2 regions of the Pseudomonas sp. GW823-FHT02E01 genome follow, and region 1 is predicted to be linked to the other one. Evidence: riboswitches for the same ligand, from Rfam matches in the RefSeq annotation. Region 1 holds a riboswitch; the other holds the start of a gene.
What was found. Region 1 has a riboswitch for cobalamin ahead of cobO (cob(I)yrinic acid a,c-diamide adenosyltransferase). Riboswitches for the same ligand answer to the same signal wherever they lie in the genome.
Positions count from the first base shown of each region.

Region 2: linked by a shared signal. The riboswitch ahead of cobW (cobalamin biosynthesis protein CobW) and the one ahead of cobO (cob(I)yrinic acid a,c-diamide adenosyltransferase) in region 1 are both predicted to bind cobalamin.

Region 1 covers NZ_JBXAJS010000011.1:25,478-30,570, reverse strand. The annotation lists gene AC1RDQ_RS23620 (PQQ-dependent sugar dehydrogenase) at 1-230, opposite strand, end outside; gene AC1RDQ_RS23615 (hypothetical protein) at 296-880, opposite strand; cobalamin riboswitch at 1,034-1,267, shown strand; gene cobO (cob(I)yrinic acid a,c-diamide adenosyltransferase) at 1,350-1,961, shown strand; gene AC1RDQ_RS23605 (cobyrinic acid a,c-diamide synthase CobB) at 1,958-3,340, shown strand; gene bluB (5,6-dimethylbenzimidazole synthase) at 3,337-3,987, shown strand; gene cbiB (adenosylcobinamide-phosphate synthase CbiB) at 3,984-4,892, shown strand; gene cobD (threonine-phosphate decarboxylase CobD) at 4,885-5,093, shown strand, end outside.
Region 2 covers NZ_JBXAJS010000010.1:70,901-75,993, reverse strand. The annotation lists gene cobN (cobaltochelatase subunit CobN) at 1-2,296, opposite strand, end outside; gene cobW (cobalamin biosynthesis protein CobW) at 2,300-3,370, opposite strand; cobalamin riboswitch at 3,474-3,686, opposite strand; cobalamin riboswitch at 3,898-4,123, shown strand; gene AC1RDQ_RS22740 (CbtB domain-containing protein) at 4,245-4,436, shown strand; gene AC1RDQ_RS22735 (CbtA family protein) at 4,448-5,093, shown strand, end outside.

The sequences.
Region 1 (5,093 bases):
AGGTCTTCGGCAAAAGCGGCCACTTGGGTGCCATTGGCGGCGATGGGCTTCGCACCCTGCGGCCAGCCGATGGCCGGGGCGATGTTCACGGTCGGGATCAGGGTTTTGTCGGGTTCTGGCAGTTGAGGCGAAGGACCGGTGCCGTCGGAGACTTGCAGGCGGGCGGTCCCGCCACAAGCGGCGAGCCCTCCGCAGAACGCGATAACGAGAACGAGCGGGGGCGTGCGCATACGGTCTTCCCTATGAGTGCCTTGTTCTAATCATAGAGGCGCGTTGTCGTCCGATGGTTCAACCCTTAGCCACGTGCCTCCTTGAACAGCACTGCTATGCCGGGGTGATAGTTGCCGGCTTCGTTGCGCAACTTGCGGTAGGCATAAGGGAAATACCAGGCGACAGCGCAGCTGTGTTCCTTTTGCAGGTCGTCGACCATGTCCTGGAGCTCTTCCGGTGTGGCGCCCTGCTGGGCTTTTTGCGGGGCGACGAACAGGCAGCCGAGTTTCAGGTCGCTGGCGTGGCTCACGCGCTTCGCATCGCTGGCAACATCGAGCAGGGCCTGGGTCAGATTGAGGCTGTTGACCCGTGGCCAGCGCTGGCTGGTCTGGATGTAGGCGCGGGTTTCGGGTGAAGCCAGGAGCAGGTCGGCGCGGCTGTTGCGTTCGCCTTCTTCGGTCTGCTTGCGGGTGGGCGTCTGTTGCAGCGTGACCATCTCGGCCATCCAGGCGGCGGCAGACAGTAGTCCGAGATTGGCCTTCTCGTCGTGCCAGTACGGTGTGTCGCCATCACCGCGGACGGCGTTGTAACGGTCGATGCATTCGAACCAGCGTTCGAGCACCGGGCGCAGGAATTCCAGCTTTGGATTGCTGATGATCATGCCTTGCATGGGCTCACCCTTGTTGTTGTGTTGTGAGTTTGTGGCTCTTTGATATCACTGCTGGGAGCGTGGCACAAGATTGACGTCAGTTTATTGATTGATGGCAGTTATTCGGTCGATGGCCTCCCGGCTTTAATTGACGCTCCACCCCCAACCCTCTAACCTTCGCGGCTTGTTTCAGGTGCTCTGTGGCTTGGGTCGACAGAGTGAAACAGGGAAGCCGGTGAGTGAGTCCTTCTGTTGGTCGAAGGCCCGCAATTCCGGCGCTGCCCCCGCAACGGTAAATGAGTGAAAACTGTGTGTGATGCCACTGTGTCGATTTGATGCGGGAAGGCGCACGGTCTGGCCCCGCGGCCACTCATGAGCCCGGAGACCGGCCTGATTCATCCAGCGGCATCACGGTGGGCGATGCCAGGCTTGTTGCCTTCTATTCTTGTGCCTGCCCGCCGTTATTCCTGCCTCAACGGAGAGCTCCCCCATGACTGATACCCCCGATCGTGACGAACGCCACCTGGCGCGCATGCAGCGCAAAAAAGCCGTGATCGACGAGCGCATCGCCAATTCCCCGAACGAGTGTGGCCTGCTGCTGGTGCTGACCGGCAACGGCAAGGGCAAGAGCAGTTCGGCCTTCGGCATGCTTGCCCGCGCCATGGGGCACGGCATGCAATGCGGCGTGGTGCAGTTCATCAAGGGCCGCAACAGTACGGGGGAGGAGTTGTTCTTCCGGCGCTTTCCCGAGCAGGTGCGTTTTCATGTGATGGGCGAAGGCTTTACCTGGGAAACCCAGGACCGGCAGCGCGACATCGCCGCCGCCGAAGCCGCCTGGGCGGTGTCGCAGCAACTGCTGCGCGATCCGTCCATCGGTCTGGTGGTGCTCGATGAGCTGAACATCGCCCTCAAGCACGGCTACCTCGATCTCGATCAGGTGCTCAGCGACTTGCAGGCCCGGCCGCCGATGCAACACGTGGTGGTCACCGGTCGTGCCGCCAAGCCGGAGATGATCGAGATGGCTGACACCGTCACCGAAATGGGCGTGATCAAGCACGCCTTTCAAGCCGGGATCAAAGCGCAGAAAGGCGTCGAATTGTGAGTCAGCCTCGGCACTGTCCGGCGGTACTGATTGCCGCGCCGGCCTCTGGCCAGGGCAAGACCACCGTCACCGCGGCACTGGCCCGATTGCATCGCAATCAGGGGCGCAAGGTCCGAGTGTTCAAGTGCGGGCCCGACTTTCTCGATCCGATGATCCTCGAGCGCGCCAGCGGTGCGCCGGTGTATCAGCTGGACATGTGGATGGTCGGCGAACAGGAGAGTCGCCGGTTGCTGTGGGAAGCCGCCGCTGAAGCCGACCTGATCCTGATCGAAGGCGTCATGGGGTTGTTCGACGGTACGCCGTCGAGCGCCGATCTGGCGCGGCATTTCGGTGTGCCGGTGCTGGGGGTGATCGATGGCACCGCCATGGCCCAGACCTTTGGCGCATTGGCCCTGGGGCTGGCGCGTTATCAGCCGGACTTGCCGTTTGCCGGCGTGCTGGCCAATCGTGTCGGCACGCAGCGCCATGCGCAACTGCTCGAAGGCAGTTTGACTGAAGGTTTGCGCTGGTACGGCGCGCTGTCCCGGGAAACCGGGATCGAATTGCCGAGCCGGCACCTGGGGCTGGTGCAGGCCAGTGAGTTGAACGATCTCGACCTGCGCCTCGACGCGGCAGCCGATGCCCTGGCCAGCAGTTGCGAGGTCGCGCTGCCACCGGCAGTCGAATTCGCCGCCCCTGATGTCATCGCGGCCGAACCGCTGCTGGCCGGTGTACGCATTGCCGTCGCCCGCGATGAAGCCTTTGCGTTCACCTATGGCGCGAGCCTGGATCTGCTGCGGGCGATGGGCGCCGAGTTGTCATTCTTCTCGCCGATCCGCGACCGTGCATTGCCGCAGGCGGACAGCCTGTATCTGCCGGGCGGCTACCCGGAACTGCATCATGTTGCGCTGGCGCAAAACACCGCGATGCTCGATGCGATCCGCGCCCACCACCAGGCAGGCAAACCGTTGCTCGCCGAGTGTGGCGGCATGCTGTATCTGCTCGACTCCCTGACCGATGTCGAAGGCACTCGCGCCGAACTGGTTGGCTTGCTGGCCGGTGATGCAGTCATGCAAAAGCGCCTGGCAGCGCTGGCTCTGCAAGCGGTGGAACTGCCGGAAGGCTCGCTGCGCGGGCACACCTATCACCATTCGCTGACCACCACTGAACTGGCGCCGATTGCCCGTGGCTTGAGCCCTAACGGCGGGCGTGGAGCGGAGGCGGTCTACCGTGAGGGGCGGATGACTGCCTCTTACGTGCACTTTTATTTTCCGTCGAACCCCTCGGCGATTGCCGCGCTGTTTGCGCCTGACCTTGAAGCCGCCTTCGCGAGCAAGCCCACTCCCACAGGGGATTGCGTTTCAAATGTGGGAGCGGGCTTGCTCGCGAAGAGGCCATGAGCGACAACGCATTCTCCGAAGACGAGCGCGCGGCGGTGTACCGCGCCATCGCCGAACGCCGCGACATGCGCCACTTCAGCGGCGGCACCGTCGAGCCCGAATTGCTCCGTCGTCTGCTCGAAGCCGCGCATCAGGCCCCCAGTGTCGGCCTGATGCAGCCCTGGCGCTTCATCCGCATCAGCGATCGCGCCTTGCGCGGGCAAATCCAGGCCCTGGTAGAAGAAGAACGCATCCGCACCGCCGAAGCCCTTGGCGAGCGCAGCGATGAGTTCATGAAGCTCAAGGTGGAAGGCATCAACGATTGCGCCGAGCTGCTGGTCGCCGCACTGATGGACGACCGCGAGCAGCATATCTTCGGCCGCCGCACGCTGCCGGAAATGGACATGGCTTCGTTGTCCTGCGCGATCCAGAACCTGTGGCTGGCGTCCCGTGCCGAAGGGCTGGGCATGGGGTGGGTGTCTCTGTTCGAACCACAGGCACTGGCGGACCTGTTGAGGTTGCCGCCGGGTGCCAAGCCGTTGGCCGTGCTGTGCCTGGGGCCGGTGAGGGAGTTCTACCCGGCGCCGATGCTGGTGCTCGAAGGCTGGGCGCAGGCGCGTCCGCTACATGAATTGCTGTATGAAAATTATTGGGGAGTGAGTCAATGAGTGTGGCGTTGTTGAGTGTCGCCGCGGTTGCGCTGGATGCGCTGCTGGGTGAACCCAAACGCTGGCATCCGCTGGTGGCGTTCGGCCGTTTTGCCGAGCGCATCGAGCAACGTTTCAACGGCGGCGGTCGCGGCTGGCGCAGCCATGGCGTCACCGCGTGGGTGATTGCCGTGTTGCCACTGACGCTGCTGGCCACGGCATTCTCCTGGGCGCCTTATGTCGGCTGGATCGTCGAGATTCTCGCGCTCTATTGCGCCCTCGGCATGCGCAGCCTCGGTGAGCACGTCACGCCTGTGGCCAAGGCCCTGCGCAGTAATGACCTGGAAGCGGCGCGCACTCGGGTGAGCTATCTGGTCAGCCGCCAGACCAGCGAACTGGATGAAACCGAAGTCGCCCGTGCCGCTACCGAGTCGGTGCTGGAAAACGGAAGCGATGCGGTGTTCGCAGCGTTGTTCTGGTTTGCCGTGGCGGGCGCGCCGGGCGTGGTGCTCTACCGCCTGAGCAATACGCTGGATGCGATGTGGGGTTATCGCAATGAGCGTTTCGAACGGTTCGGCTGGGCGGCGGCGAAGGTCGATGATGTGCTCAATTACATTCCTGCGCGCCTGGTGGCACTGACATACGCGCTGCTGGGCAAAACCCGGCTGGCATTGAAATGCTGGCGCACCCAGGCCCCGACCTGGGATAGCCCGAACGCCGGCCCGGTGATGGCGGCAGGGGCGGGTGCCCTTGGTGTCGAATTGGGTGGGGCGGCGATTTATCACGGCGAACTGCATCAGCGTCCGCAGTTGGGCGAAGGTGTGCCGGCGGATGCCGACTCGATTGACCGGGGCTGGCAATTGGTCCAGCGCGGGGTATGGTTATGGCTGCTGATTCTCTGCCTGGGGGCCGAATTTTATGCTTGAGCACGGTGGGCGACTGCGCAAGGCGGCGCTCGAATACGGCATAGATGAAGCCGACTGGCTGGACCTGTCCACCGGCCTTGCGCCCTGGCCGTTTCCGGTGCCGGATATTCCGCTGCGGGCCTGGGCCCGTTTGCCGGAGACGGACGACGGTCTGGAGCAGGCCGCCTGTGATTACTACGGCACCTTGCAGGCATTGCCGGT
Region 2 (5,093 bases), on a different contig from region 1:
TGATCAACGACAAGGCATTCGGTCGTGGTCCAATCCACGGCTCGGCCAAGGCGCAATCAAGCGGATCGAATCCTAGTCCGAAGGCCTTGGCCAGCGCCCGCAGCAGACTCGACTGCGCACCCCGGCCATCGCCCCGTGGAATGCGCAACAGCGCCAGCAAGGTATCGATGCGCAATCGCCCGGTGGGCGATTCGCCGAACACATGCAGGCCGTCGCGGATCTGCGACTCCTTCAAGTCGCACAGGTAAGTGTCGAGCCGCGGCAACCAGATCGCCGCGTCGGCATCGCTGTCGAGTTGTTCGTCCAGTTGCAGTTCACGGTCGATGTGGGTGTCACGCACCAGTTGCAGGATGTCGCGCTGCAACTCTCGGGCGCGGCGCGGATCGAGCAGCTGCGCTTCGTAATATTCGTCGGCCAACAGCTCGAGGTTACGCAGCGGGCCGTAAGTTTCGGCGCGGGTCAGCGGTGGCATCAGGTGATCGATGATCACCGCCTGGGTCCGCCGCTTGGCCTGGGCGCCCTCGCCCGGGTCGTTGACGATGAACGGATAGATGTTCGGCAGCGGCCCGAGCAAAGCGTCTGGCCAGCAATGTTCCGACAGCCCCACGCCCTTGCCCGGCAGCCATTCGAGGTTGCCGTGTTTGCCGACGTGGATCACGCCGTGGGCGCCATAGGTGTTGCGCAGCCAGAAGTAGAAAGCCAGGTAGCCGTGGGGCGGCACCAGGTCCGGGTCGTGATACACCGCGCTCGGGTCGACCTGATAACCCCGGGCCGGCTGAATGCCGACGAAGGTCAGGCCAAAACGCAGGCCGGCGATCATCATCCGCCCGCTGCGATACATCGGGTCGTTTTCCGGCGCACCCCAACGTTCGAGCACCGCCGCGCGATTGGCTTCAGGCAGGGCGTTGAACATCACTAGATAATCATCCATGCCCAGGCTTTGCTGGCACGGACGCAGGTCAAGGGTATCGAGGTCGTTGCTGACGCCGCCCAGTAACTGCTGGATCAGCGCGGTGCCGCTGTCTGGTAACTCAGCCGGTAATGGATAACCTTCGGCATGCAACGCCTGCAGGATATTCAGCGCCGCTGCCGGGGTATCGAGGCCGACGCCATTGCCGATGCGACCGTCGCGGGTCGGGTAGTTGGCGAGAATCAAGGCAATGCGTTTTTCAGCATTGGGCACCCGCGCCAGATCGATCCAGCGCCGCGCCAGTTCGGCAACGAAGTCCATGCGCTCCGGTTGTGGCCGGTAGCAGACTACATCCGACTGACTACGCTCACTGCGCCACGCCAGGTCCTTGAAGCTGATCGGGCGGCTGATGATGCGCCCGTCCAGCTCAGGCAACGCGATATGCATCGCCAGGTCACGGGGGCCAAGCCCCTGTTCGCTGGCGCGCCAGCCGGGTTCGTTGTCCTGGGCGCAAATCGCCTGGATCACCGGGATATTGCGGCGAAACGGGCGCAGATGAGGTGCTTCCGGACTGGATTGAGCGAAGCCAGTGGTGTTCAGAATCACTGAAGCTTCGACTTCATCCAGCCAGTCCTCGACCACCGAGAGGCAGCCGGGTTCTTTCAAACTGGCCAGCGCAATCGGCAATGGATTCAACCCCGCCGCCTGCAAACGCTGGCAAAAAACATCAATGAATGCGGTGTTCGCCGCCTGCAAATGCGAGCGGTAGAACAGCACCGCCGCCACCGGTTGACCCACGTGCCAGTCGGCCTGCCAGTCGCTCAGCGCGGCAGAGTGTTTGTGCGGATGGTAAATCGCCGTACGCGGCAGGATTTGCGGCTCATCCCAGGTGTAATCACGGGCCAGCCAGCGGTTGGCCAGGCAGCGGAAGAAGTCGAGGGCGTTGCCCATGCCGCCCTGGCGCAGAAACTGCCAGAGGCGATCGCGATCCTCGGCACCGACGGTGCTCAAGTCGCTGAGCTCCGGGTCCGGGCGATCATCACCTGGCACCAGAATCAGCTGCACGCCGCGCTGCGACAGCTCGACCAGACGCTCGATGCCGTAACGCCAATAGGCGATGCCGCCGTGCAGCGAGATCAGAATGACCTTGGCGTGGCGCAAGACTTCATCGACGTACAGGTCAACCGAGGCATGGTTCTGCACCTGCATCGGGTTGGCCAGGCGCACGCTCGGGTAATCGTCGGGCAACTGCTGCGCCGCTTCGGCGAGCAGCGCCAGGCTGGAATCACCGCTGCACAGGACCACCAGCTCGGCGGGGGTTTGTCCAAGGTCGGCAATGTTGTCATCCGACACGAAACCGCCGGGCTGGGTCCTGAGCAGGTGCATGGCTTACACGCTGAGCGCGGCGCGCAATTGCGCTTCGAGAACAGTGGCGTCCAGTTTCTGGCCGATCAGCACCAGGCGAGAGACTCGCGCCTCTTCGGCGCCCCACTGGCGGTCGAAATGCTTGTCAAAACGCGTACCCACGCCCTGGATCAGCAGGCGCATCGGCTTGTTCGGAATCGCCGCAAAGCCCTTGACGCGCAGGATGCCGTGCTGGACCACCAACTGGGTCAGCGCGTCCAGCAGCAGGCTTTCGTCGGCTTGCGGCAGTTCGATGGAGATCGAATCGAAGGCGTCGTGATCGTGGTCATCATGATCGTCGTCGCCATCGTGATGATGGTCGTGGTGGCTGTGGCGGCTGTCGATGTGTTCTTCGGAGCCGACACCGAGGCCGATCAGCACGTCCAGCGGCAGGCGACCACTGCTGGCTTCGATGATTTTCACCGCTGGCGGCAACTCTTCGGCGACTTCCAGGCGCACACGGGCCAGGTCCGTCGGGTTGATCAGGTCGGTTTTGTTGAGGATCACCAGGTCAGCGCTGGCCAATTGGTCGGCGAACAGTTCGTGCAGCGGCGATTCGTGGTCCAGGTTCGGGTCGAGTTTGCGCTGGGCGTCGACCTGATCCGGGAACGCGGCGAAGGTGCCGGCGGCCACGGCCGGGCTGTCGACCACGGTGATTACCGCATCCACCGTGCAGGCACTGCGGATTTCCGGCCACTGGAAGGCCTGCACCAGCGGCTTGGGCAACGCCAGACCGGACGTTTCGATGAGAATGTGGTCCAGATCGCCGCGACGGGCCACCAGTTCGCGCATCACCGGGAAGAATTCTTCCTGGACGGTGCAGCACAGGCAGCCGTTGGCCAGTTCATAGACACGGCCGTTGGCTTCTTCTTCGGTGCAACCGATGGAGCATTGCTTGAGGATTTCGCCGTCGATGCCCAACTCGCCAAATTCGTTGACGATCACCGCGATGCGGCGACCCTGGGCGTTGTCGAGCATGTGGCGCAGCAGCGTGGTTTTACCCGAGCCGAGAAAGCCTGTAACGATGGTGACGGGGAGTTTGGCCAGTGTTTTCATCGGATGCCCTATGGCTAAGCTGGCGGGCATACGGGACGACGACCGGCAACGCGCACGCGCGTGCCTGAAGAGTTCGCCACCGGATCACCCCGCCCGGTTGAAAGTGAGAATCTGTGACGAGGCAGGTCTCCTGGCTGACGATGTGCCGGGCTTGAGCCTGGCATTCGCTGCGCCTTCCCGCCGGCCTCATGGATTGAGTCAGCAGTGGCGTGGCAACGAACATCACCGTTCACAGTTGCGGGGGCAGCCGCGGCATTGACCGCGTTCCCTTCTTAGCTTCGACAAACGCCGAAGAACCTCGAAAGCGCAAGGCTACGCATGGTCTTGGGGCGGGTCAATGCTTGCGATCCCTGTGGCGAGGGGGCTTGCCCCCGTTCGGCGGCGAAGCCGTCGCAAATCCAGAGTGCACGCTTTGTCTGGATAAAAGTAAGGGGGCCGCTTCGCAGCCCAACGGGGGCAAGCCCCCTCGCCACAGAAACTCAAACGAGAACCCCTGCCAATTGACGCCCAACCCCCGCCCATGCTCTCCTACACACCTTGTTACGGGTGCCCTTCACAGGGTGAAACGGGAAACCGGTGAATCATGTGCTTTACTCTTAAGCCATGTCAGTCCGGTGCTGCCCCCGCAACGGTAAGCGAGCGAAGCGTCAGATCCACTGTGCCACTGCGGCATGGGAAGGTGATGCTTTCAGGTCCAGGCGCAAGCCTTTGCCCCTCGTGAGCCCGGAGACCGGCCCGCAACACAAAGTGACCAGTACGATCACTGAACCAACAAACCCGCGGTGGGCGGGCGCTGTTTGAAACCTTGCGCGCCTGGTCGTGCGGGGTTTTGCATGCGCTCTTATTCCCCGCTGACAGACCAGAGGGAAACGCCATGTCGATCATCAGCAGCGCCGAACACACAGCCGCAAGCACCACCTCAACCCTGACCCAACGTCTGGCCGCCGCCGTCTGCGCGTCGATCCTGGGCGCATGCCTTGTGTATTTCGCCGGTTTCTCGCACATCGAAGCGGTGCACAACGCCGCCCACGATACCCGTCACAGCTCCGCGTTCCCGTGCCATTGAGAGCTGTCGACATGATCAAGCGTATTGCGCAAACCGCAGGTTTCACCGGGCTGCTGGCCGCCCTGTTGCTGACCCTGCTGCAAAGTTTCTGGGTCGCCCCGCTGATTTTGCAGGCCGAGACCTACGAAAAAGCCGAACCGGCCGCTGTTGAAATGCATGAACACGCCGACGGTGCGATGGCTGCTCACACTCATGATGCACAAGCCTGGGAGCCGGAAGATGGCTGGCAGCGCGTGCTGTCGACCACTGGTGGCAACCTGGTGGTGGCGGTCGGTTTCGCCCTGATGCTGGCCGGCCTGTACACCTTGCGTGCGCCGACCAAAACCTCTCAAGGCCTGCTCTGGGGCCTGGCCGGTTACGCAACCTTCGTGCTCGCGCCGACCCTCGGTCTGCCACCTGAATTGCCAGGCACTGCCGCCGCCGACCTCGCACAACGGCAACTGTGGTGGGTCGGTACCGCCGCCTCCACCGCCGTCGGTATTGCGCTGATCGTGTTCAGCCGTCACTGGCTGATGAAAGTCCTCGGCGCGGCGATCCTCGCCGTCCCCCATGTGATTGGCGCGCCGCAACCGGAGGTGCATTCGATGCTTGCTCCAGAGGCACTGGAAACCCGGTTCAAAATCGCTTCGCAACTGACCAACGTGGCATTCTGGCTGG